Kitasatospora sp. NBC_00315: one gene and its partner. The main gene of each other region encodes a partner of the protein of the gene in region 2 in a complex. Links are inferred from orthologs where the notes say so. Each region holds a gene or a part of one and is shown on either strand. Other genes may lie near its edges. The genes, in order: smc and OG823_RS09130.

Region 1 (15,770 bases), 590 kb from region 2 along the record:
CGAGTACGCGCGCGCCTCCATCGCGTACAGCAGGGACTGCTGCTTGGGGGTGGCGGAGTCGCGGCTGCCGTACTGGGCGAGGTGAATCAGCTCCAGGGCGTCCTCGCCGCGGTTGAGGTGGATCATCTGGCGGCTCATGTCGGTGAGGATGAGCGCGCCGAAGGGACGGTCGCCCGCCTCCTTGGCGGCGTGCAGCGCGAGCACGTAGTACTTCTGCGCGCTGGGGTGCATGCCGACGTCGTAGGACATCCAGCCGGCGAGGTGGGCGAGTTCGGCGGTGAGCCGGAACAGCCTGCGGGTGGTCTGCTCGGGGTAGCTCTCCTGCAGCAGGTCGGTGACCTCGTGCAGTTGGCCGACCACGGCCTTGCGGCGCAGACCTCCGCCGTTCTGGGCGTCCCACTGGCGGAACATGACCGTGGTCTGTTCCAGCAGCTCCAGTTCGGGCTCGGAGAGCCGGCCGCTGAACGGCTCGCCGCCGTTGGCGGCGGCCAGGATCGGGGTGGGCGCGCCGCCGGGGCCGGGGGTCAGCCAGCGCTGCATCGGCTCGATCAGCGCGGCCCCGGCCGTCAGGGCCAGCGAAGTGCCCAGGAAGCCTCGCCGGTTGAGCATCAGGTCGCTGCGCGAGTACTCGCTGATCAGCTGGACCGTCTGCGGGGCGCTCCACGGCAGGTCGACGCCGCCGCCGACGGTCGAGACCGGGACGGCCACCCGCAGGCCGAGATCCTCCACCGAGACCACCGAGCCGAACCGTTCGGAGAACAGCTCCGACATGATCTTCGGAATCGGCTCGCGCGGCTGTTCGCCGTCCAGCCAGCGGCGCACCCGTGAGGTGTCGGTGGAGACGTGGTGCGCCCCGATCTGGCGGGCCCGGCGGTTGACCTGCCGGGCCAACTCGCCCTTGGACCAGCCGCTTCGGCCGAACCACGAGGTCAACTTCTCGTTGGGTTGCTTCTCTGCCATGGGAACGTCCCCATCCCGCCCGGCCCCGCCCACGGGGCCCCGCTCGTGGTGCCCGACGGTCGCGGGCGCTTCCTAGACGTGCCGTACCTGTTGGTGATCGTGCGCTGCCGTGCCCGCACAGTGCCCGTGGTGCCCTCGCGCCGCCGTGTCGCGCCGCTCCCGTACTGGTGTTCCACCGCTCACGAGCGACTCGTCGACTCCCCAACTCCCCTCCGGGGACGGGCCGGAGTGGACGAGGTGTCGCGGCCGGTGAGCTGAACGTAACGCCCTTTCGACCATCCGGGGGAGCATCGCCGGGGAAACGCCACCTTTCGCCACCCCCACGAGTGAACTGTGGGCGGTCAGCACACGGTTCACTGGATGCTCCGAGCCGCCCGGCATATGCAGGGCGCCAAGTCACCACCGGAGCACCACCCGTACGGCAATCGGCAGGAGCCCCGCGGGAGTTTGCCCGCCCGGCCGGCCCCCGGGCGGGCCCGCTCCCCGAGGATCCCCCCGGCCGCCCGGCCGGCGGGGGCGATCCCCGGATCACACCGGACGAACTGGCGCACGCGGACCTCTGCGCGCCGTCCACGCACCACGCGCACCACATCGGACAATCGATGCACCGTCACCATCCCGTAACCACCGGCAACGAGAACCTGTTGGGGGAGGCATGGACAACCTGTTCGGCGATCTTCGGCTGGGACACCTGCGGCTCGCACCGCGCGGCACCCGGCGTCGCACCCGCGCCACCGCGTTCCAGGCTGCGGCCGAGTACACCGGCCGCTGGGGCTGGGCGGTCGCCACCGGCCGGGCGCCCGGCGGCGCACGCCCGGCGGTCCGCTCCGGTCCGCCGACGGGCTGCCCCTGCGGCGCGGCCCGCTGCGCGGCGCCCGGTCTGCACCCCGCCACCGGCGCCGAACCGCCCACCGGCTCCGCCCCGCGGCCGCTCGCCGGAGCGCGCGGCGCCGAGGGAGCCGTGCTGTTCCCCACCGGCCGGGCCTTCGACGCCCTGGACGTGCCGGAGCAGGCCGGCCTCCAGGCGCTGGTCCGGCTGGAGCGGATGGGCACCCAGGTCGGCCCGGTGCTGGCGGCGCCGACCGGACGCCTGCAGTTCCTGGTGGCGGCGGGCACCGCCCGGATGCTGCCGGACCTGCTCTACCGGATGGGCTGGGACGACGCCGAGCTCGATCTCGCCTGTCACGGCGAGGGCAGCTACGTCGCCGCCCCGCCGACCGTCCTGGAGGGGCTCGGCCCGGTCCGCTGGCTGCGCCGGCCGACCCGGGACAACGCGAGCTGTCCGCCGGAGGCCCGCCTGCTGCTCGGCACCCTGGCCTACGCCTGTCATCGCAGCCGCGAGCGGAGCGCCGAGCCCGCCTGGATCGCGTCCTGATCAGGGCGCCGCGGCGCCGGTGAACGGCGAAGGGCCACTCCCCCCACAGGGGAACCGCGAAGGGCCGCTCCCCCCGCAGGAGAACGGCCCTCGGTGCCGGCCCCGGGCCTCGGCCCAGGACCGGATGGCGGTCAGTCGCCGATCAGCGCGTCGACGAACGCGGCGGGCTCGAACGGCGCGAGGTCGTCCGCGCCCTCGCCCAGCCCGATCAGCTTGACCGGGACGCCCAGCTCCCGCTGCACCGCGATCACGATGCCGCCCTTGGCGGTGCCGTCCAGCTTGGTCAGCACGATGCCGGTGATGTCGACGACCTCGGCGAAGACCCTGGCCTGCACCAGCCCGTTCTGGCCGGTGGTGGCGTCGAGCACGAGCAGTACCTCGTCCACCGGGCCGTGCTTCTCGACGACCCGCTTGACCTTGCCCAGCTCGTCCATCAGGCCGGTCTTGGTGTGCAGCCGGCCTGCGGTGTCCACCAGGACGGTGTCGGCGCCCTCGGCGATGCCCTCCTTGACCGCGTCGAAGGCGACCGAGGCCGGGTCGCCGCCCTCGGGGCCGCGCACGGTCCGCGCACCGACCCGCTCGCCCCAGGTCTGCAGCTGGTCGGCGGCGGCCGCCCGGAAGGTGTCGGCCGCGCCGAGCACCACCTTGCGGCCGTCGGCCACCAGTACCCGGCCGAGCTTGCCCGAGGTCGTGGTCTTGCCGACGCCGTTGACGCCGACCACCAGCACGACGGCCGGGCGGCCGTCCGCGCGCTTGGCGGTGTGCAGCGTACGGTCGACGTCCGCGCCGATCAGGCCGACGAGCTCCTCGTGCAGCAGGCCGCGCAGCTCGGCCGGGGTCCGGGTGCCGAGCACCTTGACCCTGGTCCGCAGGCTCTCCACCAGCTCCTGGGTGGGCTTCACGCCGACGTCGGCGATCAGCAGGGTCTCCTCGATCTCCTCCCAGGTGTCCTCGTCCAGACGCTCGCGGGAGAGCAGCGTGAGCAGGCCCTTGCCGAGGGAGTTCTGCGAACGGGACAGCCGCGAACGCAGCCGGACCAGCCGGCCCGCGGTCGGCTCGGGGATCTCCAGGGGCGGCGCGAGCTCGGCCTCCTCGACCGGCGGGAGCTCGACCTCCTCGACGGTCTGCACCGGCTCCTCGACCGGCGCGGCGGCCTCGTCCCCGACCTGGGGCTCGGGCCTGGGTTCCGTCGGCGCCTTCGGCGCCGTGATGACCGGCGCCGAGGCCTTCGGCGGCAGCTCCCTGCGTCGCCTCCCGCCGACGACCAGACCCGCGATCGCGCCGATGACGGCCACCGCGATGATCACGGCAAGGATCACGAATTCCACATCAAACTCCTTCGCTGGGTGCCCGCCCGTGAGGCCGGGAGTACTGGTGATCCTTAGCCCGGCGGCCCGGAGCGCCGCCGCTTCACTGCCCGGCCGCCGCCCGTGCCGTCCGGCAGCGGTCGTGGCCCGCCGCCGTCGGAGTGCCCTCCGGTGGCAGGGTGCGCAGCCCCCTCGCGGGGCGAGAGGGAGGAGTCACAACGCTCCCAGTATCGGTGACCGGCCCGTGGAAGCGGCACACGCCCGGCCCGGGGCGGGTGCCCGGCGGGCGGGGGTCAGCGGGCGACCGGCCCCGGCTCCCGGCGCTCTCCCCCGGCCCGGCCGGCGGCCGGTACGCCGGCCCGCAGCCGCTGGCTGATCACCTGCGAGATCCCGTCGCCCTTCATGGTCACGCCGTACAGCGCGTCGGCGCATTCCATGGTGAGTTTCTGGTGGGTGATCACGATCAGCTGGGAGCTCTCCCGCAGCTCCTCCATGATCGCGATCAGCCGGCGCAGGTTGGTCTCGTCCAGCGCCGCCTCCACCTCGTCCATCACGTAGAACGGGCTGGGCCGCGCCTTGAAGATCGACACCAGCAGGGCCACCGCCGTGAGGGAGCGCTCACCGCCGGAGAGCAGGGACAGCCGCTTGACCCGCTTGCCCGGCGGACGCGCCTCCACCTCCACCCCGGTGGTCAGCATGTCGTCGGGGTCGGTCAGCACCAGCCGCCCCTCGCCGCCCGGGAAGAGCCGCGAGAAGACGCCCTCGAACTGCGCCGCCGTGTCCAGGTAGGCGGCGGTGAACAGCTGCTCGACCCTGAGATCGACGTCCTTGACGATCTCCAGCAGGTCGCGCCGGCTGCGCTTGAGGTCGTCCAACTGCTCGCCCAGGAACGAGTGCCGCTCCTCCAGCGCCTCGAACTCCTCCAGCGCCAGCGGATTGACCCTGCCCAGCTGCTGGTACGCCCGCTCGGCGGCGCGCAGTCGCTTCTCCTGCTCGCTCCGGACGTACGGCCCGGGCGCGCCCGGCTCCTGCCCGTCCTCCGGGACGGACGGCGGTACCGGCCGGTCCGGTCCGAAGCCGGCGAGCAGTTCGCCGGCCTCGATCCCGAACTCCTCCAGGGACCTCGCCTCCAGCTGCTCGATCCGCAGCCGCTGCTCGGCGCGCAGCACCTCGTCGCGATGGCCGGCGTCGACCAGCGCGTCCAGTTCGCTCTTGAGTTCGCGTCCGTGCTCGCGCCCGGCCCGCAGTTCGCTCTCCCGGTCGCCCCGGTCCTGCTCCACCTGCGCCCGCTCGGCGTCGGCCCGGGAGAGCGAGACCTCCAGGCAGGCGAGCAGCTGCCGGGCGCCGGCCGCGACGGCGTTCGCCACAACCCCCTCGTGCTCGGCCCGCCGGCGTCCGGCCGCCGCCCGCGCGCGGGCCTCCCGCTCGGCCCGCGCCGAGCGCTCCAGCTGGTCGGCCCGGCCCGCCAGCCCCCGGACCCGCTCCTCGTGGGTGCGCACGGCCAACCTGGTCTCCAGTTCGACCTGCCGGGCCCGGGCGGACTCCTCGGTCAACCGGGCCTGTTCACAGGCGTCGGGCTCCTGTTCCTCCGACGCGGCCGACTCCTCGACCGCGGCGAGCCGCCGCGCCGACTCCTCGGCCGCGGCCAGCGCCTCTTCCACGCCCTCCTCGGCCCGGGCCGCCGAGGCGGCGAGCCGCTGCGCCTCGCCGACCGCGGCCCTGGCCTGACCGCCGAGCCGCCCCAACGCGCCCGCCACCCGGGCCCGCTCCTTCTCCGCCTGCCGGACCCCCAGAGCCAGTCGCTCCACCTCGGCGACCGCCTCCCGGCGCTGCCCGCCGGCCTCGGCGAGCCGCTCGGCCAGCTGCGCGCACCGGGCGTCCAGCTCCTCGATCGCGTGGGCGGCCTCCTCCACCGCGGCCCGGGTCTCCAGCAGGCTCGGCGCACCGGCCGAGCCACCCTGTGCGAAGCCCGCGCCCAGGCGGTCGCCGTCCGCCGTGTAGGCCACCACCTCGCTTTCCTCCCGCACCAGTTGCTGCGCCTCCTCCAGACCGGCCACCACCACGGCGCCGGCCAGCAGGGCCCGCACCGCGGGCAGCAGTGCGGCCGGGCCGTCCACCAGGTCCGCGGCCCGGCGGGCACCGTCGGGCAGCCTGGCGGGCGGCTGCCGGTGCCCGTCGTACGGCGGCCGGCCCGCGATCAGCAGCGCGGCCCGGCCCGCGTCCTCCTTGCGGAGCAGGCGCAGCGCCTGCGCGGCGGCGTCCAGGCCGTCCACCGCGACGGCGTCCGCCGCCGCCCCGAGGGCCGCGGCGACGGCCGTCTCGTGTCCCGCTTCGACCTTCAGCAGTGCGGCGGCCGGCCCGAGCAGCCCGGCGAGCCGGTCCGAGGCGGCGAGCAGCGCGCCGCTGCCGTCCTTGCGGCGCAGCCCGAGGGCGAGCGCCTCCCGGCGGGCGGCGGCGGCGGCCCGCTCCCGCTCGGCGGTGCCCACCGCGTCCCGGACGGCGGCGAGTTCACGCTCCCGTTCGCCGAGCGCGGCGCGGGCCCGCTGATGGCCGGCTTCCAGCTCGTCGTCCTGCTCCGCCAGGCCGTCCACCTCGTCCTGGAGCTGCTGGAACTCCTGCTGGGCGGCCTCGGCGCGCACCAGTGCCTCGTCCCTGGCCTCGGCGAGGCGGCCGATCTCGGCCTGCACGCCGGCCGCCTTCGAGCGGGCCGCGGTTGCCTGCCCCTGCAGCCTGGCCAGACCCTCGCGCCGGTCCGCGACGGCGCGCGCGGCGGCCTTCAACCGGCTTTCCTCCTGCTGGAGTTCACGCTCCCGCTCGGCCCGGGTCTCGACCGCCTCGGCCAGCGCGTACCGCGCCTGTTCCAGCGCCTCGGCGAGCTCGCTCTCCTCATCCCGGACCCGCTCTGCCTCGTGCTCCAGCTCCTGCGGGTCGCGCCCGGGCCGCTCCTGCGCCAGGCCGCTGCTGAGCGCGTGCCGGGCCCTGGCCTCGGCCAGGCCGACGGTTCCCCTGGCCCGTTCGGTCAACGCGGAGAGCCGGTACCAGGTCTGCCTGGCCTCCTCCAGGCGCGGTCCGAGCTGCTGGACCTGCGCCTCCAGGACGGCTTCGCGCTGCTGGGCGCGGGCGAGTTCCTGCTCCACCACCGAGCGGCGCCGGCGCAGCGCCAGTTCGTCCGCGATCTCGGCCTCGGCGGCGTGGCGGAGTGTCAGCAGGTCGTCCGCCAGCAGCCGCAGCCTGGCGTCGCGCAGGTCGGCCTGGATCCCGGCCGCGCGCCGGGCGATCTTCGCCTGGCGTCCGAGCGGCCCGAGCTGCCGACGGAGTTCGGCCACGAGATCCTGGACGCGGTTGAGGTTGACCTGCATCGCGTCCAGCTTGCGCAGCGCCTTCTCCTTGCGCTTGCGGTGCTTGAGGACGCCTGCCGCCTCCTCGATGAAGGCCCGGCGGCCCATCGGGTCGGCCTGCAGCACGGAGTCCAGTCGGCCCTGACCCACGATCACGTGCATCTCGCGGCCGATGCCGGAGTCGGAGAGCAGCTCCTGGATGTCGAGCAGGCGGCAGGTGTCCCCGTTCAGCGCGTACTCGCTGCCGCCGTTGCGGAACATCGTGCGGGTGATCGTCACCTCGGCGTAGTCGATGGGCAGCGCGCCGTCGGTGTTGTCGATGGTGAGGCTGACCTCGGCCCGGCCGAGGGGGCTTCGCCCGCTCGTCCCGGCGAAGATGACGTCCTCCATCTTGCCGCCGCGCAGCGACTTGGCGCCCTGCTCGCCCATCACCCAGGACAGCGCGTCCACCACGTTGGACTTGCCGGAGCCGTTGGGGCCGACCACACAGGTGATGCCCGGCTCGAAGCGCAGCGTGGTGGCGGAGGCGAAGGACTTGAAACCGCGCAGGGTCAGGCTCTTCAGGTGCACGCGCCGGCTCTCCTCGTCACTCGCCCGACCCCCCGGCGACTGTATCCGGCCGGGCTGCCGGACGGTTTCAGGCCCGCGGACGGCAGGCATCCGGACGGTTTCAGGTGCGCGGCCGAGGGGAACCTAAGCGGCAGGGGGTCGGACAGGGGGCGATGACGCAGGGCCGGAGACGACGCGCAGAGCGGTGCGGCGACGGCCCTGGCGCGCCGGGAGACGACGAAGGGACGCCGGTCAGGGCGTCCCTTGCAAGCTGCGTCCCTTGCGGGAGCTCAGTGCACAACGGCGTCGATCAGCGGAGCCAACCGGGGATCAGGTGAGTGCCGGCTCGCGCTGGTCCAGATCGATGCTGCTGAGCAGCGAGTGCTCGTCAGCGACAGCGGCGAGAGCGTCGTTCTCGGCCTGCATCCGAATGAGCTCGGACTCCAGATCCTGAACGCGCTGCTGCAGCCGTCGCATCTCGGTGAGCATTCGCGGGTCGGGGCCGCCGACGTACCCGAGAAGCGCCTTTGCCATGATGAGTGGTCCTCCACGCTGAGTGACCGAACCTGAGCGGTATGGGTCTAGGGGGAAGGGGGACGCACGCGCGTCGCGCCACCGGCAGTGCTGGCTGGGCACTACGGAACAGCCACCGTGAGCTGGGCTCACGAGGGCATGCACCTACCGGGAAAACGCGGTCGTGTGCGCGGGTTTCCAGCGTCTCACCAAAGACGGAACGGGTCAACACGATCACCGCACGCTACCGCGCCCCTGTCACCTGCACGGCGGAGGAGTCACGCCGGGCGGTCTCGGGCGGGGGTCCACCGGTGCGTGCCGGTGGATCACTGCTCGATGCGGAGTCAACCACGAGTCTGCCCGGAAGGCAACCGCACGACACCGGCAGTTCCGTACGGAATGGCCCAGTCCGCCTTGCGGTCCCGTCCGAAGCGGCCGAACGGCGTCCTGCCAGGCGATTCGTCCGATGCGCCCGACCGGCGCACCGGCCGCTCAGCGGATCGCGAAGCCGTCGTAGCCGTCGCCGGTCGCCGTCCAGATCTCGGTCACGCCGGTGACCGCCCCGGGAGTGCCCGGGCCGCGCAGCAGGGCCAGCAGCCGCTCGCAGTCGGCGGGCAGGCCCTCCGCCACCACCTGCACCCGGCCGTCGCCGAGGTTGCTCGCATAACCGGTCAGGCCGATCTCCAGCGCCCGGGCCCGCGTCCACCAGCGGAAGCCCACCTGCTGGACCCTGCCGCGCACCCATGCGGTGGCCCGGACGGGTTCGTTGCTGTCACGACCATGCATGCCCACGACCCTATCCGGGCCACCGGGCGGCCGCTCCCGGCGGCCACACTCCCCCCACCTCTCCTTTTCCGTCCATCCTCTCCCGTCACTGCCGGTATGCCCTAGAGTCCTCACCGATCGCTCACAGTTTCGGGAGGGGCCAGCGCCATGGCACGACACGCACGCGGTCCGCAGCCCGCAGCCGAGTACTCCCCCGCTCAGGAGCCCGCCGGCCGGGCCGACCGCCGGCGCGCCAAGGCGGCCCGTCAGAAGCGCCGCAGGACGGGCGGACTGCTCGCGATCTGCGCCACCGCGCTCGCCGCCGGCGCCGGCGGCGTGGTCAGCGGGGTCCTGCCGGCGCCGGGAATGAGCGTGGCCGCGGGCGACCTGACCGTGGGCGGCCTGCCGCCGGCCGGCAGCAGCGGGCCCGCCGACGCCGGGGCGTCCGCGCCGTCCGGCTCGGCGCGCGGGGACGCCTCGCCGGCGGCCGACCGAGGCGAGGCCCGCTCACCGCTGGCCTCCCCCTCCGCGACGGCCTCGCCCACCGCCTCGCCCACGGCCACCCCGACGGCCACCGCCGCAGCACCGTCGCCCACCGCCACCACCACCACGCCCCGTCCGAGCGCCACCGCGAAGACCTCGCCCTCCGCAAGCCCGGCCAAGAAGGCCGCCGGCCCCGCCGCGGCCGTCCTCTCCCTGGTCAACGAGCAGCGCGCGCAGGCCGGCTGCGGGCCGGTGACCGCCGACGCGCGACTGGACGCGCTGGCACAGGCGTTCAGCGACGACATGGCCGCCCGTGGCTTCTTCGACCACACCGACCCGGACGGCCACACTCCGTGGGACCGCGCCAAGGCGGCCGGCATCTCCAACCTCGGCGGCGAGAACATCGCCCGGGGCCAGGCCACCCCCGAGGCGGTGATGACCGCCTGGATGAACAGCCCGGGCCACCGCGCCAATATCCTGAACTGCAACTTCACCACGCTGGGTGTGGGCGTCCACCAGGGGTCGGGCGGGCCCTGGTGGACACAGGACTTCGGCTTCTGAGCGGCGCCGCCGACCTACGTCACCCCTGAACGGTCACCTCTGAACCGTCACGCCTGAACCGTCGCGCCTCGACGCGCCTGCGGCGCGGCTCCCGTACCCCGGGGCCGCGCCGCAGTCTTCGCCCGTCGCCGGCGGGCGCGCCGGTCAGCGCTCAGAATCCGCCGCCGAAATCCCCTCCACCGCCGCCGTCGAAGCCGCCACCGCCGCCGAAATCGCCACCGCCGCCGTCGAAGCCGCCGAAGTCCTGGGAATCGAAGTCCCCACCGGAGAAGTCGCCGCCGTCGACATCGCCACCGTCCTGGTCGCCGTCGAAACCGCCGTGCTGGCCGGGCGTGCCCCAGGCCTGGCCACCGCCCGTCATCGAGCCGAGCATGGTGCCGACCAGCAGGCCCGGCAGCAGCCCGCCGCCCCCGTACCCGCCGAAGTAGCCGCCCGCCCACGGGCCGTAGGCCGGGCCGGCGTTCCAGTACGGCTGCGGACCGTGCTCGGTCGCGACCGTACGGATGTCCGGTTCCTGGCCGGAGGCGAGCCGGACGGCGTCCGCCGCGCAGACCGGGACGGGACGGGTGGCGCCGCCGCCCGGCGCCCACTCGGTGTCCTGCACGGACGGGCCGTGCCGGGGGTCGAAGAAGCACGGCGGACGGCGCTCGGGCAGCGGCCGCCCCTCGCGCCTGGCCGCCAGCGTGGCCAGGGCGAAGCGGCCGCCCTCCAGCGCCTCGGTGACCGCCGTGACGTCCTCCGGACCCTTCGCCTCGTCCATGGTGCGCTTGGCGCGCTCGTACGAGTCCAGTCCCTGCGTGTAGTCACCGCGCTGGGCGTCGTCCGCGTCCGGGGCGCCGGGGCTGAAGTCGAGCCGGTCGAGCTCCTCGCCGAAGGCCGTGATGTCCTCGTCGACGACCCGGCGCAGCTGGTCGAGCTCGGCCCGGCGCCGCTCCTCCTTGCGCTTCCCGGCGCGCCGGAACAGCAGCAGGACACCGCCGCCGGCCAGCGCCAGCAGCGCGAGTGGGACGACGATCGCGGCCACCGGGACGCCGCCCCCGGAGGAGGCCACCCCGTGGCCCTTGACCTGCGGCAGGGCCTGGTCGACGAAGTCGGTGACGGTGCCGTTGACGTCGCCCGGGTGGGAGCGCAGGGCCGCACCGGCGATCTTGTCGGCCGTGGCCGGGGCGAGCGCGGCCCGGTCCGAACGGGCCAGGAACCGGTCGCCGCGCCAGATCGCGTAGGTGCCCACGATGCCGACCTTGGTCCGCAGGTCCTCGAAGACCGTCCGGGCCGCGTAGTCGTCGGTGGCCGGCACGACCGCCACGAACACCGGCTTGTCGGCGGCCTTGATCCTCGCCGCCAGGGCGTCGGCCTGGCTCCGGCTGAACCGGCCCTCCATCGCCGGGTCGACGAAGACCTGGCTCTGCTTGAGGGCCGAGGTGGCGGCGTCCAGGCCGCCCGCCGCGGAGGCTGCCGGGGCCAGCAGGAGCAGCAGCCCGAGCAGCACCGCCACCAGGGCCGCGGGCCCGGCGGCCGGGGAACGTCGAGCAAGTGGTCTCATGGCACCGACGCTACCGCCCCGGCCCCGGGCCCTTCACCCCTGGCCGCCCGCCGAGCCCGGTCCGGGACGGGCGCGTGAGCGCCGCGCTCCGATCGCCCGGGGCGCAGCGCGCCGCGCGGCGGGACCCGGGCCGCGGGACCCGGGCCGCGGGACCCGGGCCGCACGCTGCCCGTCCGTCGCCCCGGGCGGGCCGCGCCACCACCGCGACCGGGCATAGTGGTGCCTGTCCGCCCGCCGTACCGGCCACGTCCCGGCCGCCCGCGCATACCTCGCACTCCCCCGCACGTCACTCCCCGCACGTCAGTCCCCCTGCCTCCTTCTCAACCTCCCTCTCTCCCGATCGGAGCATGTGGTGTTCATCGGCCTCGTGACCGCTGTCGGAGCCTCGGTCTGCTACGGCACCGGCTCCGTCCTCCAGGCCGTCGGCTCCCGCCGCTCCGCGCGTGAGGAGGCCGCCGCGCGGGGCCGCGAGGCCGGAATCACCGAGCACGGCGGCCCGAGCCTCGCCTCGACCGCGAAGGCCGTTGTCACCTGGGAGTTCATCCTCGGCACGGTGCTCGACTTCGTCGGGTTCCTGCTGGGGGCCCTGTCCGCGCGGCTGCTCCCGCTGTTCCTCTCCCAGACGGTCATCAGCGCGAATCTGGTCGTCACGGCGCTGCTGAGCGTCAGGCTGCTGGGCCTCCGGCTCAAGCGTCCGGAGTGGGCGTCGATCGGCGTCCTCTGCGCGGCCCTGGTCCTGTTGGCGGTGGCCGCCGGGCCGGAGGGCGGCCACGACGTCGCGGCGGCGGTGCACTGGTGGCTGCTGGGCGTCTCGGTCGTCCTGATCGCCGGCGGCAGCCTGCTCGTACGCCGGCTCGGCGCGGGCGCCGCGATCGCGGCGGGTCTGCTCTCCGGCCTGGGGTTCGGCGCCCTGGGCGTCGGCGTGCGGATCCTGGACGGCCTCGACCCGTTCGCGCTCGGCGAGCTGCTGAGCGACCCCGCCCTGTACGCGATCCTGATCGGCGGCCTCGGCGGGATGTACCTGCACACGGTCGCGCTGCAGACCGGCTCGGTCAACGGCGCGACGGCCGCCCTGGTCGTCGGCGAGACGGTCGTGCCCGGCGTGGTCGGCGTCGTCTGGCTGGGCGACTCCGCACGGGACGGCCTGGGCTGGCTGGCCGCCTTCGGATTCGTCCTCGCGGTGGTCTCGGCCGTCTGCGTGGCCCACTTCGGGGAGAGCGAGCAGGAGATCGACGCCGACCCGCAGGCGGCGGCGCTCAGCGAGCACTGACCTCCGGCGGCCGCGGTCGGCGCGGCGCCCTGCCGCAGCCGGTCAGCGCGGGCGCGGGACGGGCTGGCAGCGCGGGCAGAAGTAGCTGGAGCGGTTCATCCAGGCCGCACGGCGGATCGGGGTCCCGCAGCGGCCGCAGGGCTCGCCCTCGCGCCCGTAGGCGTCCAGGTCGCGGGAGAAGTAGCCGCTCTGACCGTTCACGTTGACGTAGAGACTGTCGAAGCTGGTGCCGCCGACGGCCAGCGCCGCGTTCATCACCTCGCGGGCGTGCGCGAGCAGCAGGACGCCCTGCGGACGGGTGAGGGCGGCGGTCGGCCGGTCGTAGTGCAGCCGGGCGCGCCAGAGCGCCTCGTCGGCGTAGATGTTGCCGACGCCGCTGATCAGGGTCTGGTCGAGCAGCGCCCGCTTGACGGTGGTGCGCTTGGCCCGCAGCGCGGCGATGAAGGCGCCGTCGTCGAAGCGCGGGTCCAGCGGGTCACGGGCGATGTGCGCGATGGAGACCGGGGTGCCCTCCGAGTCCCCCTCCTGCGCCTCCTCGACGGCGAGGCCGCCGAACGTCCGCTGGTCCACGAAGCGCAGTTCGCGTCCGCCGTCGGTGAAACGCAGGCGCACGCGCAGGTGGGTCTCGTCGGGCGCGGACGGGTCCTGGACGAGGAGCTGACCGCTCATCCCGAGGTGGCCGATCAGCGAGAAACCCGTGCCGGTGCCGGTCAGGGGCACCCAGAGGTACTTGCCGCGCCGCCGGGCCCCGCCGAGGGTGGTGCCGGTGAGGCGGGCCGTGAAGTCGGCGGCCCCGGCCGGCTGCCGGCGGACGGCGCGCGGGTGCAGCACCTGGACCTCGGCGACGGTGCGGTCCGCCACCCAGTCGGCCAGCCCGCGCCGGACGACCTCCACCTCGGGAAGTTCGGGCATGGCGTCCTCCGGCCGTCGCGGTTCGTCGGACCCGTGAGCGGGCTCAGGGGGCGGTACTCGGCGCCCGGTGGACCCGAGGCCGATCGCCGCGGGCCGGGCCACCGGGGGCTCGGGGCTCAGGCGTCGCCGGGCAGGCTGTCCGCGTACTTGGCCTTGATCGCGCGCCAGGCGCTCTCGGCGGCCTTCTGCTCGGCTTCCTTCTTCGAGCGTCCCACGCCACTGCCGAAGTCCTGTCCGGCCACCCGGGCGGCGGCGGTGAAGGACTTCTCGTGGTCCGGGCCGGACTCCTCGATGACGTACTCGGGCACGCCGATGCCGGCGGCCGCGGTGAGTTCCTGGAGGCTGGTCTTCCAGTCCAGTCCGGCCCCGAGCTGAGAGGACTCCTCGATCAGCGGGTCGAACAGGCGGTGGACGAAGTCGGTCGCGGCGTCCAGGCCCTGGTCCAGGTAGACGGCGCCGATGACGGCTTCGACGGTGTCGGCGAGGATCGACGACTTGTCGCGGCCGCCGGTGCCCTCCTCACCCTTGCCGAGGCGGATGAAGGTGCCGAGTTCGAGGCCGCGGCCGACCTCGGCGAGCGCGCGGGAGTTGACCACCGCGGCGCGAAGCTTGGCGAGCGTGCCCTCGGGGACGTCCGGGTGGACGCGGTAGAGGGTGTCCGTGACCACCAGGCCCAGCACCGAGTCGCCGAGGAACTCCAGGCGCTCGTTGGTGGGCAGTCCGCCGTTCTCGTAGGCGAAGCTGCGGTGGGTCAGGGCACGTACCAGAAGGGCGCGCTCGAGTGTGTACCCGAGGCGCCCTTCCAGGACGTCGTATTCGGTCGAAGCCGGCCCGCCGCCCTTGCTTCCGTTGGCAGAAGCCTGCTTGCGGGATGAGTTACTGTCCGACATCGATCCGTGCACCCCGCCGATCAGACCGAGAGGACCTGGCGACGGTTGTACGTGCCGCAGCTCGGGCACGCGATGTGACCCAGCTTCGGCTCGTGGCAGCGGTCGCACGCCACGAGGGCGGGGACAACGGCCTTCCAGTTGGACCGGCGGTGGCGCGTGTTGCTGCGCGACATCTTCCGCTTCGGAACAGCCACGGCTACTTCTCCTGGTTCTCGGCGGCACCCTCACGGGTGTCGCTGGTCTTGATTCCGTCACCCTCGTCGCCAGGGGCGGCGGAGAGTCCCTGCAGAGCCGCCCACCGGGGGTCGGCGGCGTCATGGTGGTGCGTCGGGTCGTCGCTCAGGCGTACTCCGCATTCGGAGCACAGGCCCAGGCAGTCTTCCTGGCACACCGGCTGCAGCGGCAGTGCGAGCACCACCGCGTCACGCAGCACCGGCTGGAGGTCGAAGTAATCGCCCTCCAGGCGGTAAGTCTCTTCTTCGTCGTCCTCGTCGAGGTCGTCGGCGGCGCCCGCGGAGCGGCCGCGCACCTTCTCGTCGGACTCCGGGTAGTAGAACAGCTCCTGGAAGTCGACGTCGATCGCGTCCTCGACCGGCTCCAGGCAGCGTACGCACTCACCCTCGACGCGCGCCTCGGCGGTACCCGTGACGAGAACGCCCTCGACCACGGACTCCAGGCGGAGCTCCACGGTGATCCGGCTCTTCTCGGGCACACCGATCACGTCGATGATGCCCAGGCCCTCGGGGGCCTCCACGGGACGGGTCACCTTGCGCAGCGAGCCGGGGCGACGGCCGAGCTCGTGCGTGTCGAACACGAGGGGGTCGCGGTGGTCGAGGCGGTTCAAGGTGTCCTGACTTCCTGAGGCGGCACGCGTGGTGCGTGGCGCGGGTGGTTCGTACGGGGTGCGGCGCTGCGCTTCGCTACGATGCGCGGGCAGCCGGACCGGACCGGCGCGAACAGGCCGGAGTGGTCAGACTACCGGACACTCCGGCCAGGCCCAACTTCGCGCCGTCCGCCCTTGCCCGGCCGGGCCCTCAGCGGCCGCCGAGCTCCCGCAGCCTGGTCATGTCGATCATGCTGGTGTCGAAGAAGCTGGTCTCGTCCAGACCGGGCTGCTGGGAGGCCTGCTGGGGCAGCGCGAGCTGGCCCGATCCCTGCTGATGACCGTGCTGGTAGCCGTCGGCCGCGGGCACCGGGTTGCCCCAGGCGTCGTACTGCACGCCCTCCTGCCCCGTGAACCCGCCCTGCTGCTGGTAGCCGCCGGGGTCGACGGGGTTGCCCCAGGCGTCCTGCTGGGCGGGTGC
Region 2 (14,424 bases):
ACGCGGTCGGGGCGCTGTGCCGGCGGCGGGCGCGTGGCGTCGTGCCGGCGGACCGGCGGGTACGGCTGACCGGGCTGCCCCAGGTGCTCGACGGCCGGTCGCTGCGGGCCGCCGTGGTCGGCGGCGCCCCCGGCTGGAGCGTGACCGAGGCGCGGCTGGAGCCGCAGGCCGAGGTTCGTGACCGGACGGAGCTGCCCGAGCTGCGGCTGAGGCTGGACGAGGCCCGCGAGCAGGAGAGCGCGGTCCGCGAGCGCCTGCGGCTGGCACGGACCAGGATCGAGGAGACCGCGGCGCTGCGCGCCGTCCCGCCGCCGCGGCACCGCGACGAGCCGCACCGGCGTACGCCGGCCGACGCCTGGCTCGAACTCGCGGACTTCGTGGACGAGCGCCTCACCCGGCTGCACGCCCGCGCCGAGGAGCTCACCGCGCAGCTGGAGCTGGCCGAGCACGCGGCCGAGGTGCTCACCGACCAGCTGCACCGTGCCTCGACGGCCGAGCCCGCCGGGCCGGTCGGCACCGCCGCCACCGTGCTGCTCACCCTCGCCGGGCCCGCCGCCGCGGACGTCCTGCCCGCCGCGGCGGACTCCGCCGACCGGGGCGACCCGCCCGCCGGAGTCGGGGCAGCGAGCGGGGCAGCGGTCGGGGCAACGCCCGGGGCCGAGGTCGAGATCGAGCTGGAGTACGGCGTCCCGGGCGCCCGATGGGTCCCCGCCTACCGGCTGGACCACCGCACCGGCACCGACACGGGCAGCCTGCTGCTGCGGGCCTCGGTGGTGCAGCGCACCGGCGAGGACTGGACGGGTGTGCGGCTGGCGCTCTCCAGTGCCGATCTGCAGCGCCGCACCGATCTGCCCCGGCTGCGCTCGCTGCGGATCGGCCGCAGCCAGCCGGCTCCGCCGGTCACCGGCTGGCGCGAGCCGCCCGGCGGGCTGGCGGAGCTGTTCGCGGCCTTCGACGAGGCGGGTCCGCGCCCGGCCCCGCTCTCGGCCGCCGTGCTGCCGAGGGCCTTCGGGACGCCGAAGGCACTCGGGATGCCGCTGCCGGTCGCGGCCGCACGGTCGGCCGGGCCGGTCCCGCCGGCCGTCGCCGCCCCCGCGCCGTCCGGCCCCAGGCCGGGCGCCGGTGCACCGGCCGCGTTCGCGCCGAGCGCGCCGCCGCCCCCGCCCGGCGGCTACGGCGGAGGGCCCCCGCAGCCGCAGCCGGACGCGGCCCGCTCTCGTCGGAAGGCGGGCCGCCCGCCGGGCGGCGGAACGCCTTCGGCGCCGCCGCCGCAGAGCCCGGCCGCCGGTCCGCCCGCCCCCGACGCCGCTCTCCTCGACTACCCCGCACTGCGGCTGTCCGGCCCCGAACAGGGCGGCTCCCGCCGGGGTGTGCTGCGCACCGCGCCCGAGGGGCCGGGGGGACGCTCGGAGGCGGCCACACGCGGCCGCGCCGAGCGGGTGTCCGAGCTGCCGCTGCCCCGTCACGCGGTGCCCCCGCGCAGGTCGGCCGGTTCGTTCGACCACCGCTTCGACGCCGCCGCACCCGCCGACATCCCCTCCGACGGCGGGTGGCACACCGTCACCGTCGGGGAGGTGCAGGTGTCGCTGCGGCCGGAGTACGTCTGTGTGCCCTCGGTCGAGGAGAAGGTGTACGGCACGCTGCTGGTCGCCAACGGGTCGGCGCAGGCCCTGCTCGCCGGGCCGGTGGAGGTGACGGTGGACGGTGACTACCTGCTCACGGCGGGTCTTCCCTCGCTGCCGCGCGGCGGCACCAGCAGACTGGGTCTGGGGGTGACCGAGAGCATCGAGGTGGCGCGCCGCACCGAACTGCGGGAGTCCACCGCCGGGATGCTCAACAACAGCACCGTGCTGGAGCACACGGTCCACGTCGAGCTGGCCAACCGTCTGGGGCACCCCGTCACGGTGGAGGTGCGCGAACGCGTACCGGTGCCCACCGAGGCCGAGATCAGGATCGACGAGCGGGGCGGCTGGCAGGCGCCGGACGAACCGTCCGACGGCGTCCCGGCGAGCAGCCGGCTGTGGCGGGTCGAGCTGCCCGCGGGCGGCAGCGCCGAGCTGGCCGGCGGCTACGAGATCAGAATCCCGGCCGGCAAGGCCATCGTCGGCGGAAACCGGAGGAACTGACCATGACTTCCCTGATCGAGTTCCCGGTCACCGCGGTGACCTGCCTGGAGGACCGCAGCCAGGTGACCCGCACCGCCGAGGTCGCACTGACGGCCGGTGTCCAGCGCCTGCGGCTCGGCCCGGTCACCGCGTTGACCGTGGACCGGACGCTGCGGGCGCGGAGCGGGCGGGACGGCGTCCGGGTCCTGGACGTACGGGTGGTGCGCGCCTGGACACCACGTACCCCCCGGTCGCCCGGCCCGGCGGACTCGCCGCTGCGCCACCGCCTGCACGAGCTGGACGAGCGGATCCGGGACGACGGCGGTCTGCGCGAGCGGCTGGAGGCCCGGCTCGCGCTGCTGGCGCAGCTCGCCGCCGACCTGCTGCGGGAGATCGGCGAGGGCGCCGGCCGCGGCGAGGTCGAGCGGGTGCGCTGGGCACGTGAGCTGGACCGGGTGGACGCCGACCGGGAGAGCCGGGGCGAGGAGCTGCGGGCCGCCCGTTCGCGACTGGGCGTACTGGAACAGGAGCGTGAGCAGGCCCGCACGGCGCTCGACCTGGCCGAGGAGGAGCCCGCCGAGCTCACCGCCCATCTGGAGCTCACGGTCGAGGCCGCCGAGGCCGGCCCCGCAGCCCTGACGGTCACCCACCTCGTTCCCTGTGCGCTCTGGCGGCCCTCGTACCGGGCGACCCTGTCCGGCGGCTCGCTGCGCCTGGAGTCGGAGGCGGTGGTCTGGCAGCGCACCGGCGAGGACTGGACGGACGTACGGCTCACGCTCTCCACCGCCCGGTCCGCGCTCGCCGGCGATCCGCCCCGGCTCAGCGAGGACCGTCTGACGCTGCGCGAGCGCAGCGCCGAGGAGCGCCGCACGGTCGAGGTCGAGCTGCGTGAGGAGGCGGTCAGCACGCTCGGCCCGTCGGCCGCCGTGCCGGGCGTCGACGACGGCGGCGAGGTCCGGGTGCTGCCCGCCCCGGCGCCGGCCACCGTGCCCTCGGACGGCCGGGCGCACCGGGTGCCGCTGGGCGCCTTCAGCGCGGCGGCCGGCAGCGAGTACGCCTGCGCGCCGGAGCTGTCGCCGCTGGTCACCCAGGTGGTCAGGTTCCGCAACGAGGCCGGTCACGCGTTGCTGGCCGGGCCGGTGGAGCTGGTCAGGGAGAGCGGCTTCACCGGGCGCGGCGAGCTGGCGTTCACCGCGGCCGGAGCCGGCGCCGAGCTGGCCTTCGGCAGTTCGGACGACTACCGCGTGGTGCGCGAGAGCGAGGAGCACGGCTCCACCGCCGGGATCACCCAGCGCCAGACGTCCACCCGGACGGTCCGGCTGTACGTCTCGCGGTTCTCCGGCCCGCAGGAGCACGACACCCGGGTGGTGACGGTCCGCGAGCGGATCCCGGTCTCGGAGGTGTCGGCGGTGGAGGTGAGGCTCCGCAAGGAGAGCTGCACGCCGTCGCCGGACGCCGTCGACGCCGACGGCATCGTCAGATGGGACCTCCCCATGGCACCGGGGGGCCGGCGGATCGTCACGCTGGTGTACGAGATCTCCTCGTCGGCCCGGGTCGCGGGGCTCTGACACCCGGACGGCCGGTGACACCACGCGGCGTACCGCCGTCCGGGGCCGGTTGGGACAGCCGCTCGGGGTAGAACTGGAGGATGATCCTGCACCTCGCACCCCTGGACGACTGGCTCACCGACCCCGGGCGGCCGTACGCCACCGCGTCGCTGCTGACCGACGGGTTCATCCACTGCGCGGCGGACGAGCGGACGGCGCTCGCGGTGGCCAACGCCTTCTTCGCCGACTCCCCCGGCCCGCTCATGGTGCTGCTGGTCGAGGAGTCGCTGGTGGAGCCGATGATCAAGTGGGAGGCCCCGGACGGTGCCCCGCCGCCGGGTGCGACGCCCGGCGTCCTCTTCCCGCACGTGTACGGCCGGCTGAACCGCAGCGCTGTGGTCGGTCTGGAGAAGGTCGAACGCGGCCCGGACGGACGCTGGGCGAGCCTGCTGCCCTGGAGCTGAGGCGTCGGGCCCGGGCCCGCCCCCCGGGACGGGAGGGCCCGGCCCGTCACAGCCAGCCGCGTTCGCGGGCCGCCATCCCGGCCTGGAAGCGGGTGGTGGCGCCCAGCTCGCGCATCAGGCTCTGCAGCCGGCGCTGGGTGGTGCGGGCGCTCCAGCCGAGCGAGCGGGCGATGGACTCGTCGGTGAGGCCGGCCGCGAGCAGGCCGAGCAGTTTGCGGTGGTCGGTCTCCGGCTCCAGCGAGCCGTCGGCGGTGCCGATCGCCGCCTGGAGCTGGATGGCGCGTTCCCACTCCGCCTCGAACAGCGTGTCCAGGGCCTGGAGCAGCGCGGAGGGATGGATCACGTAGGCGGCGTCCAGGACGCTGTCGCCGACGCTGATCGGGACGATCGCCATCCGGTCGTCGGACATGATCATCTTCATCGGGAGGACCGGCCGCACCCGGGCCTCCTCGCCGTCCTCGACGCCGACCAGGATGTTCTTCTCCAGCCGGCCGGGCCAGGCGACCGCCTCCCGGTCGTAGATGGTCCGCAGGCGCAGGCCCTCCTTGAGCCGCCGCCGCTGGACGGGGTTGTCGGCGACCGGATCCTGGATGTACGGGGGGCAGTCGAAGCCGCGCACCTGGTACTGGCTGGTCTCGGTGATGTGCTCCAGCCGCTGCGCGATCGCCTCGCCGCCGGTCAGCACCTCCACCGAGTGCGCCGGGTCGGTGTAGCGGGAGGCCTCCCGGAAGGCGTCCATCAACCGGTGCATCTCGGCCCGGGCATGGCGCAGTTCGGCCTCGCGGTGGCCGATCAGGGTACCGATGGCGACGTCGGGGGCGACCGGCAGGAAGCGCTGGCGGTCCACCGGCGCACGGGTGGCCATCCCGTGCTGCGCCAGCCGGTCGAGGGCCCGGCCGCTCTGCTGGAGGGTCAGGCCGCACTGCTCGGCCAGATCCTCCGCCGTGGACTGCGGGTTGGCCACCAGCGCCGTGTAGATCCGACCGTCCGGCTCTGCCAGACCCAACGCGCTGAGTGCTTCCGACACGACGCCCCTCCCCTTCGCCACTGCGCCCCGCCCTGGGCGCGGTCCCGTGTGGTGCAGTCCCCCGTGGCGCAGTCCCGCCACCCGGCGGGTCGTTCCTCGATGGCAATCCTCTGCCACGGATCATCCGGCTGACAAGGCGGTGCGGCCAGGTTCACACCGAACTCCCGGAACGCGAGAGGGCCTCCCCGCCGTTCAGCGGGGAGGCCCTCATCAGCAGGTATGAGCAGAACCGTCGGTTCTGCCGGTACGCCGCCGCGTCTCAGCCGGGCCCTACAGGCCGACCTCGTGCATCAGCTGGCCGACCTCGGGGTTGGTCAGGCGGCGCAGCCAGCCGGACTTCTGGTCGCCCAGGGCGATCGGGCCGAAGTGGGTGCGGACCAGCTTCTCGACCGGGTAGCCCGCCTCGGCGAGCATCCGGCGGACGATGTGCTTGCGGCCCTCGTGCAGGGTCACCTCGACCAGGTAGTTCTTGCCGACGTTCGAGAGCACCTTGAAGCTGTCGGCACGGGCGAAGCCGTCCTCCAGCTCGATGCCCTGGGCGAGGATCTTGCCCAGGTCACGCGGGATCGGGCCCTGGATCGCCGCCATGTACGTCTTGGTCACGCCGTACTTGGGGTGGGTGAGGCGGTGGGCCAGCTCACCGTGGTTGGTGAGCAGGATGATGCCCTCGGTCTCGGTGTCCAGCCGGCCCACGTGGAACAGCCGGGTCTCCCGGTTGGTCACGTAGTCGCCCAGGCACTGGCGCCCGTCGGGGTCCTCCATGGTGGAGACCACGCCGGCCGGCTTGTTGAGCGCGAAGAACAGGTACGACTGGGTGGCGACGGTCAGGCCGTCGACCTTGATCTCGTCGTGCTGGGCGTCGACCCGCTTGCCCTGCTCGGTCACCAGCTTGCCGTTGACCATGACCCGGCCCTGGGTGACCAGTTCCTCGCACGCCCGGCGGCTGCCCATGCCGGCCCGCGCCAGCACCTTCTGCAGGCGCTCGCCCTCGGGCTCGTCGAAGGTCTTCGGGAGCTTCACGGCCGGCTTGTCGTGCCGGGCCAGCACCGCGTCCTCGATCTTGGCCTGCAGCTCGCGGGAGCGCTGCGGCTGACGGCGCGGGTCGCCCGGAGCGCCCTGGCCCTCCTTGCGCGGTGCCTGGGTGCGCGGACGCTGGCTCTGCGGGAGTGCCTTGCGGGCGCCGTAGTGACCGCCGGAGCCGAACTCGGGGCGGTCGTACTTGCGCTCCTCGGGGCGCAGCGGACGGTCCGGGTACTGCGGGCGGTCGTCGCGGCGGTCGCCCCGGCTGTCCCGGTTGTCCCGGCCGCTGTCCCTGCCACGATCGTCGCGCCGGTCGTCCCGACCGTACGAACCACCGCCGGAGCCACCACGCGAACCGCCACCACCGTACGAACCACCGCCGGAGCCACCGCGAGAACCGCCACCACCGGAGCCACCGCGACCGTACGAACCGCCGCCACCGCTGCCGCCGCCGTAGGAGCCGCCACGGCTCCCGCCCTGGCCGCCACCGGAGCCGCCGCCGTACGAACCACCACCGGAGCCACCGCGCGAACCGCCGCCCCCGTACGAACCACCACCGGAGCCGCCGCCGTACGAACCACCACCGGAGCCGCCACCGGAGCCGCCGCCGTACGAACCACCACCGGAGCCACCGCGCGAACCGCCGCCCCCGTACGAACCACCACCGGAGCCGCCACGCGAACCGCCGCCCCCGGAACCACCGTACGAGCCGCCACCGCTGCCGCCGGAGCCGCCGCCGTAGGAGCCGCCACGGCTCCCGCCCTGGCCGCCACCGGAGCCGCCGCCGTACGAACCACCACCGGAGCCACCGCGCGAACCGCCGCCCCCGTACGAACCACCACCGGAGCCACCGCGCGAACCGCCGCCCCCGTACGAACCGCCGCCGGAGCCGCCGCCGTACGAACCACCACGGCTGCCACCCTGGCCACCGCCCTGCTGGCCTCCGCGGCCCCCGCCCTGTCCGCCTCGGCTGCCGCCGCCGCCGCTGTTCCTGTCGTTGCCACTGCTACGCATCAAAAAGTCCGTACGTCGATTCCGTCTGGGATGTGCAAGTCGTCTCGGCCGACCTCACCGCCCCCTACCGATCAGACGCAGCCTGACCGGCCTCACCGCTGCGGTCCGCAGATTGCGCGGCAGCGGCGGCGACCGCATCCGCGATCGTCGTGCCCTCCAGGGACTCCGCTTCCACGTCGTCGACCTCGGGCAGGAAGGGCGCGAGCTCCGGCAGCTCGTCCAAGCCGCGCAGCCCCATCCGTTCCAGGAAGTAGTTCGTCGTCCGATACAGGATCGCACCTGTTTCGGGCTCGGACCCGGCCTCGTGCACCAGTCCTCGCTGTACCAGGGTACGCATCACGCCGTCACAGTTCACACCACGGACGGCCGATACCCGCGATCTGGACACCGGCTGCCGGTAGGCGATGACCGCCAGGGTCTCCAGTGCGGCCTGGGTCAGCCTGGCCTGCCGGCCGTCCAGGACGAACCTCTCGACGGCCGGTTCGCAGGCCGCCCGACTGTAGTAGCGCCAGCCTCCGGCCACCGGGCGGAGGTCGAAACCGCGGCCCTGCGCGGTGTACTCGGCCGCGAGTTCGCGCAGCGCGAGGGCGACCTCGGCCCGGGGGTACTCCAGCACGTCGGCCAGGTGCGCTTCGGCGACCGGCTCCTCGACGACCATGAGGATCGCCTCCAGCGCGGGCTTCAGCGGGGTCTGCGCCCGGTCCGCCCCGGCCGCCCCGGCGGGCTCCAGCGGCTCCCGGCGCCCGGCCGGCCCCGGCCGGTGGTCAGCGACCGGCGGACCGGCCGGCCGGTCGCCCTGCACCGGGTCGCCCTGCGCCGGGTCGCTCTGGTGCGGCAGCCTGCCGCCGGTCCCGCCCTCCTCGGGCGACTCCGCGGGCTCACCGGGCTCACGGACCGGGGGCGCGGGCTCACGGACCGGCGCCACGGCCTCCCAGGGGCCCGTCCCGGCGTCGTGAGCGGGATCCTGCCACTCCTGGGTGCGGGGACGCCCCGGGAGCCCCAGTGGCCGCCGGGGCGGCTTCCGGGCGCCCGGGAGGGCCGGCTCCCCGGCGGGCTGTCCGGGGCGGTCCCGGGGCGGTCGCTCCCCGGCCGGGGTGTCCGGACCGGGACGGTCCTCCCGGCGCCGCTCGTCGTGGCGCGGGGTCTCGGGCGCGGTCATCGCGGGCCTCCGTCCTTGCGGGCGTCCGTGCGGGCGTCCTCGCGGACGTCCGTGCGGGTACGTTGCTCCGGTTCGCCGGGCGGCCGGTCGAACTCGTCCGTCACCTCGACGCCCGTCCGGTCCGCCGGCGCCACCCAGCGCACCAGCAGCTCCCCCAGCGCCTGCGGCTGCTCGAACGCGAGCACCCGCTCGCGGTAGAGCTCCAGCAGGGCGAGGAACCGCGCGACCACGACGAGGTCGTCGGGCGCGTCGGCGACCAGCTGCTGGAACGAGGCCTCACCGAGCGAGCTGAGCAGCTCCACCACCAGGGCCGCCTGCTCCCGCACGCTGACCGGCGGGGCGTGGATGTGGTCGATGTGGACGACCGGCGCCGGTCGCGGGGTCATCGCCTTCGCCGCCAGCCGGGCCAGCTCCTGCGGCCCGATGCCGAGGACGACCTCCGGCAGCAGCCGCGTGTGCCGCGGCTCCAGGCCCGCCCGCCGGGGGTGGTGCAGCAGCTCGGCGGCCCAGCGCTCGCCGAACACGGCGGCGGCGCGCTTGTAGGCGCGGTACTGGAGCAGTCGGGCGAAGAGCAGGTCGCGGGCCTCCAGCAGGGCGAGGTCCTCCTCGTCCTCGACCTCGGCCCCGGGCAGCAGCCGGGCCGCCTTGAGGTCCAGCAGGGTGGCGGCGACGACCAGGAACTCGGTCGCGGCGTCGAGATCCCAGTCGGGGCCCATCGCGCGGATGTGGGCGACGAACTCGTCGGTGACCCGGGAGAGGGCCACCTCGGTGACGTCCATCCGGTGCTTGGCGATCAGGCCGAGCAGCAGGTCGAACGGGCCCTCGAAGTTGTCCAGCCGCACCCGGAAGCGCCCGTCCCGTTCCGGTGCGGTCGGTGCGGCGGGGTCAGCGGTGGCGACGGCGGTGGGGATCTCGTTCGTGCTCGGCATGACGGTCCATCTTCACCCGACCACGCCGCCCGGCCCGGTCAGGGGGCGGCGACACGCCGCCGCGGCCGACCCGGCTCCCGCCCGGCGGCCGTCCGCCGCCGACGTACCCGGGGCCCGATCCCGGTCCGGCCGTTTCCCGCCCGTCGGGTCCGCCGCCTCCCACGGGACCGTTACGCCGTCCTACCGGGAGGTCGTTCCGCCGCCCGGCGCACGGCCTCCGTCCGCCGGTGCGCGGCCCGGTGCGCGGCCCGGTGCGGGCCGCTCAGCGCCCGCGCAGCCGCCGGACCAGGATGCTGGCCTCACCGCGCTGCTCCAGGTCGGCCAGGACGACCGCGATGGCCTCCCGGACGATCCGGCCGCGGTCGACGGCGAGGCCGTGCTCGCCGCGCAGCACCAGCCTGGCGTGTTCGAGATCCATCAGTTCCTCGGCGGACACGTACACGGTGATCTTCTCGTCGTGCCGCTCGCGGCCGCTGGGCCGCCGTGGGGCCCGGCTGCGCGACCGGGCGCGCCGGGCGGGGTCGGCGCCGCCCTGGTCCTCGGCCGTGCCGTGCTGACGGGCCTGCGCGCCGGCCTGGCCCGGGCCCTGGGCGGGCAGGGTCGGGCCCGGCGCGCCCTGGCCCCGCGGGCCCTGGGCCGGCGCCGGGACACCGGGCCGGTCTCCGGGGTGCTGCTCGGGGCCGGAACGGCCGGCACGGGCGTCCCGGTCGGCGTGCTCGGTTCCGTTGACGTCCCGTGCGGTCTCCGCCCTGGGCGCCTCGGCCGACCGGCCGAGGGAGGGCGAGAGGGCCATCCCCCCGGTGGTCCGGAACAGCTCGTCGGCACCCGGGAGACTCACTCGGCGGGGCGGCACCGGTCGAGCACCTCCCTGGCGAGCTGGCGGTAGGCGGCGGCGCCGACCGAGTTGGTCGCGTACGTCGTGATCGGCTCACCGGCGACGGTGGTCTCCGGGAACCGGACGGTACGGCCGATGACGGTGTGGAAGACGTGCTCGCCGAACGCCTCGACCACCCGCGCGAGCACCTCACGGCTGTGCACCGTGCGGGAGTCGTACATGGTGGCGAGGATGCCGTCCAGGCGCAGCTCGGGGTTGAGCCGCTCGCAGACCTTCTCGATCGTCTCGGTCAGCAGCGCCACCCCGCGCAGCGCGAAGAACTCGCACTCCAGCGGGACGATGACGCTGTGAGCGGCCGTCAGGGCATTGACCGTCAGCAGACCCAGCGAGGGCTGGCAGTCGATGATGACGAAGTCGTAGTCGGGCAGCAGCGGCCTGAGCGCCCGCGCGAGCGCGGACTCCCGGGCCACCTCGCTGACCAGCTGCACCTCGGCGGCCGACAGGTCGATGTTGGAGGGCAGCAGGTCCATGCCGGGCACGGCGGTCTTGAGCAGCACCTCATCGGCCGTCAGCCCGCGCTCCATGAGGAGGTTGTAGACGGTGACGTCGAGCTCCATCGGGTTGACCCCGAGGCCGACGGAGAGGGCGCCCTGCGGGTCGAAGTCGACCAGCAGCACCCGGCGGCCGTACTCGGCCAGCGCGGCTCCCAGGTTGATGGTCGACGTGGTCTTGCCGACGCCGCCCTTCTGGTTGCACATCGCGATGATCTGCGCGGGGCCGTGCTCGGCCAGCGGCGCCGGGATCGGGAAGTAGGGCAGCGGCCGGCCGGTGGGGCCGACCCGCTCGCGGCGCTGACGCGCGGCGTCGGGGGCCAGGGTGGCGGCGTACTCGGGGTCGGGCTCGTACTCGGCGTCCGGGTCGTCGTAGGCGCCGTAGGCGAACTCGCCGTAGACCAGCCCGTGTGACGGCAGGTCGGCGTCGTAGTCGGTGACCGGTGCGGCGGCCTGGCGCGCCTCGAAGGTGCGGACCGCGACCGAGCCGACCTCGACCGAGCCCACGGTGGCCTGGCGGGCCCCGGGCCCCTCACTCGGCTGTCCGGCGGTGTGCCCCGCCAGTCCTGGCTGACCACCCCCGGGAGCAAATGTCGACTCATTCACAAGTCGTCTTACCTCCTTGGGCATCCAGGACTCTATGTCGATTCGTCAGCGTGGCAGCATGCCGACGGTTTGCGACTCTAGGCCGTTCAAGGCATTCGCAGCAACACAATCCACGGTAGTGGGCAGGATGTGTCGACTATCGGGCCACCCGCTGTCAAGGGATGGGCGGCCTCTCGACCCTAACGTTTCTGCGGTCGGGTGACGCGACCCACAGAGATTGACGACACCCGGCCGGTGACCGTCCGGCTACCCTCCGACCCCGCTCCGCGGTGGTCCGCCACCCGCTCCGGAGCCCACCTGCCGGCATGCCCCGGGGCCGGTCCCCAGGGCATGCCGAAGCCCCCGGCCCGAGGGGAGCGGGTCGGGGGCCGACGACCCGCCCCTGCGGGAGGGCGGGCCTGGCTGAGGGAGTGTCAGGCGAGCACGCTGTCCAGGGAGACGGACTCCAGGCCGAAGGCCTCGGCCACACCCGCGAAGGTGATCTGGCCCTCGTGCGCGTTCAGGCCGGTGGCCAGCGCCGGGTCACGGCGCAGGGCGTCCTTCCAGCCGCGGTTGGCCAGCTCCACGATGTACGGCAGCGTGGCGTTGGTCAGCGCGTACGTGGAGGTGTTCGGGACGGCGCCCGGCATGTTCGCCACGCAGTAGAAGACCGAGTTGTGGACCTGGAAGGTCGGCGCGTCGTGCGTGGTGGGACGCGAGTCCTCGAAGCAGCCGCCCTGGTCGATCGCGATGTCGACGAGCACGGAGCCCGGCTTCATCCGGGAGACCAGCTCGTTGGTGACGAGCTTGGGGGCCTTGGCACCGGGGATCAGGACGGCGCCGATCACCAGGTCGGCGTCGAGGACGGCCTTCTCCAGCTCGAACGCGTTGGAGGCGATGGCCTTGATCTTCGTGCCGAAGATCTTGTCGGCCTCGCGCAGCTTGTTGATGTCGCGGTCGAGCAGGGTCACGTCGTAGCCCATGCCGATGGCGATGGTGGCCGCGTGCCAGCCCGAGACGCCGCCGCCGATGACCACGGCCTTCGCCGGGTGGGTGCCGGGCACACCGCCGGGCAGCGTGCCGCGGCCGCCGGCCGGGCGCATCAGGTGGTACGAGCCGACCTGCGGGGCGAGCCGGCCCGCGACCTCGGACATCGGGGCGAGCAGCGGCAGGGCGCCGTTGGCGAGCTGCACCGTCTCGTACGCGATGGCGGTGGTGCCGGACGCGAGCAGCGCGTCGGTGCCGGCCCGGTCGGCCGCCAGGTGCAGGTAGGTGAAGAGGGTCTGGCCCTTGCGCAGCCGGTGGTACTCGGAGGCGATGGGCTCCTTGACCTTCAGCAGCAGGTCGGCGGTGGCCCACACCTCGTCGGCGGTGGGGAGGATGGTGGCACCGGCGGCCACGTACTCCTCGTTGGGGATCGAGGAGCCGAGACCGGCGTTGTCCTCGATGTAGACCTCGTGTCCGTTACGGACCAGCTCATGCACGCCGGCGGGCGTGATGGCCACGCGGTACTCGTGGTTCTTGACCTCGCGGGGGATGCCGACCTTGGTCACGGCTAAACACGTCCCTCTTGCCTGTGGTCCCAACCGGGGGAAGACCGGTGGGCGACGCGCACGGGAAGCCTCCGGACGACACCGGGGCACAGTTCACTGCGCGACTAGGTTCGAGTGTAATGAAGCCCAGTCGGCGTGTCAGCCTTCCAAAGTGGATTAATCAGCGGGAGACATTGGCAGGTTCGTAGGCTTGCATCTTGGATTACCTACCAATACCGTCCAAAAACGGCATCTCCGGCATTACTCCGAAGCCACGCGCTACCAGCCGCCATCGACCTGGGCCCGCAGCTGCTCCAGAGCGACCGTGACCGCCTGCCGGCCCTGCTCGTCGCCGAGCCGGCGCAGCACCGCCAGGGACGCCCGGTACTCCCGCTCCGCCTCCTCGAAACGGCGCTGGGCGGTGTGCGCCTCGGCCACCCGGGCGAACAGCCGGGCCTGCGCGGGGTGATCGCCGAGGGCCTGTCGCAGCCCGAGTGCGCGCCCGTACGCGTCGGCGGCGCGCACCGGGTCCCCGAGGGCGCGGTGGCAGCCGGCCGCGCCCTCCAGGGCGCGCGCGCAGGCGGGTTCGTCCGCCGCCGCCCGGGCGTGCTCCAGGGCCTCCCGGTAGCGGATCGACGCCTGCTCCCAGTGGCCGGCCGCGGCCTGCAGGCCGGCCATGTTCAGCAGCGCGGCGGCCGCCCGACGGGGCGAGCCGTTGCGCTCGGCGACCCGCAGCACCGACGCGTGCAGCTGGTGCAGGTCCGCGGGCGCGGGGGCGCCGGTCAGCGGCAGGGCCCGGAGCAGGGCGGTGACCAGCCTCCCGGCCGTGCCGTCCAGATCTCCCTGGCCGACCGCGTCGGCCACCGCGCCGAGCAGCAGGTCCCGCTCGCCCAGCAGCCACTGCCGGGCCTGGGCGGCGCTGCGCAGGCGCAGCGGCCCCGGCAGCGGATCCGGTCCGGGCCCGTCGGCCGGGTCGAGCAGCGCCCGGGCCGAGTCGACCAGCCGGACGAGCCGCTCCAGCAGCCGGGCCCGCGCCAACTCGGTCTCGGCCGGGCGGTCGGTGGCCTCCCGCAGCTGGACCAGCCGGGGGTAGAGCCGGCCGGGCACCCGGTAGCGCGGGGTGCCGTCCTCGGCCGGCGGCTCCTCGCCGAGAAGTTCCAGCGCGGCGAGCGCGGCCAGCGCGGCGGCCGCCTCCGGCGCCGGGCAGCCGACCAGTGCGGAGGCCGTCCGCAGGTCGGCGATCTGGGCCGGGGCGAGGGTCAGGGTGCGCAGCATCCGCGCCTGGGCGGTCGGCAGCGTGGCGTAGAGCAGGCCGAAGGCGCCGATCAGCGGGTCGTTGTCGGGGACGGGCACCGGCTCGGCCGGTCCCGGGGCCGGCGGTGTCCAGCTCTCGGCCGGCTCCTCGGCAGCGGGGCGCTCCGCGCCCGGCTGCCGCCCGGCGGCCCCGGGGTCCGCCGGGGCCGCGGGCGCCGCCGGGGCCGTGCTGCCCGTCGGCGCCGTGGGGGCCGTGCTGCCCGGCGCCGGCCGGGGCCCGCCCCCGCCCCGCCGGCCACCCGCACCGTCCTTGCCGTCCTCGCCGTTCCTACCGCCCACGCCCGCGGGCCCCGGCGCGGCGCCGGGAGCGTCGCCCTCGCCGCCGGGCCCACCGCGCGAGCC

Evidence for each region.
Region 1: the proteins of OG823_RS09130 (region 2) and smc are in contact, whole or in part, in a crystal structure (PDB 3ZGX), measured with the Bacillus subtilis proteins. The link is inferred for Kitasatospora sp. NBC_00315 from one-to-one orthologs.

The regions. Positions count from the first base shown.
Region 1 is NZ_CP108025.1:2,893,044-2,908,813, forward strand. Bases 3,736-7,859 are described here. They hold smc (chromosome segregation protein SMC), read right to left. Parts: upstream 7,551-7,859; coding sequence 3,936-7,550; downstream 3,736-3,935. Also shown: OG823_RS11505 (hypothetical protein), read right to left, coding at 1-960; OG823_RS11510 (bifunctional DNA primase/polymerase), read left to right, coding at 1,616-2,335; signal recognition particle-docking protein FtsY, read right to left, coding at 2,467-3,663; OG823_RS11525 (hypothetical protein), read right to left, coding at 7,860-8,063; OG823_RS11530 (acylphosphatase), read right to left, coding at 8,535-8,828; OG823_RS11535 (CAP domain-containing protein), read left to right, coding at 8,976-9,851; OG823_RS11540 (hypothetical protein), read right to left, coding at 10,003-11,394; OG823_RS11545 (hypothetical protein), read left to right, coding at 11,747-12,664; mutM (bifunctional DNA-formamidopyrimidine glycosylase/DNA-(apurinic or apyrimidinic site) lyase), read right to left, coding at 12,707-13,576; rnc (ribonuclease III), read right to left, coding at 13,693-14,466; rpmF (50S ribosomal protein L32), read right to left, coding at 14,487-14,660; OG823_RS11565 (DUF177 domain-containing protein), read right to left, coding at 14,663-15,310; OG823_RS11570 (cell division initiation protein), read right to left, coding at 15,501-15,770. UniProt on the Bacillus subtilis protein: Required for chromosome condensation and partitioning.
Region 2 is NZ_CP108025.1:2,301,353-2,315,776, forward strand. What follows is about bases 7,300-10,077. They hold OG823_RS09130 (ScpA family protein), read right to left. Parts: upstream 9,266-10,077; coding sequence 8,333-9,265; downstream 7,300-8,332. Other genes in these bases: OG823_RS09125 (SMC-Scp complex subunit ScpB), read right to left, coding at 7,300-7,835; OG823_RS09135 (hypothetical protein), read right to left, coding at 9,528-10,058. In the rest of the region: OG823_RS09100 (DUF4139 domain-containing protein), read left to right, coding at 1-2,126; OG823_RS09105 (mucoidy inhibitor MuiA family protein), read left to right, coding at 2,129-3,673; OG823_RS09110 (DUF952 domain-containing protein), read left to right, coding at 3,754-4,116; OG823_RS09115 (helix-turn-helix domain-containing protein), read right to left, coding at 4,163-5,143; more of OG823_RS09125, read right to left, coding at 7,242-7,299; OG823_RS09140 (ParA family protein), read right to left, coding at 10,100-11,158; ald (alanine dehydrogenase), read right to left, coding at 11,671-12,789; OG823_RS09150 (AAA family ATPase), read right to left, coding at 13,048-14,424. UniProt on the Bacillus subtilis protein: Participates in chromosomal partition during cell division. May act via the formation of a condensin-like complex containing Smc and ScpB that pull DNA away from mid-cell into both cell halves.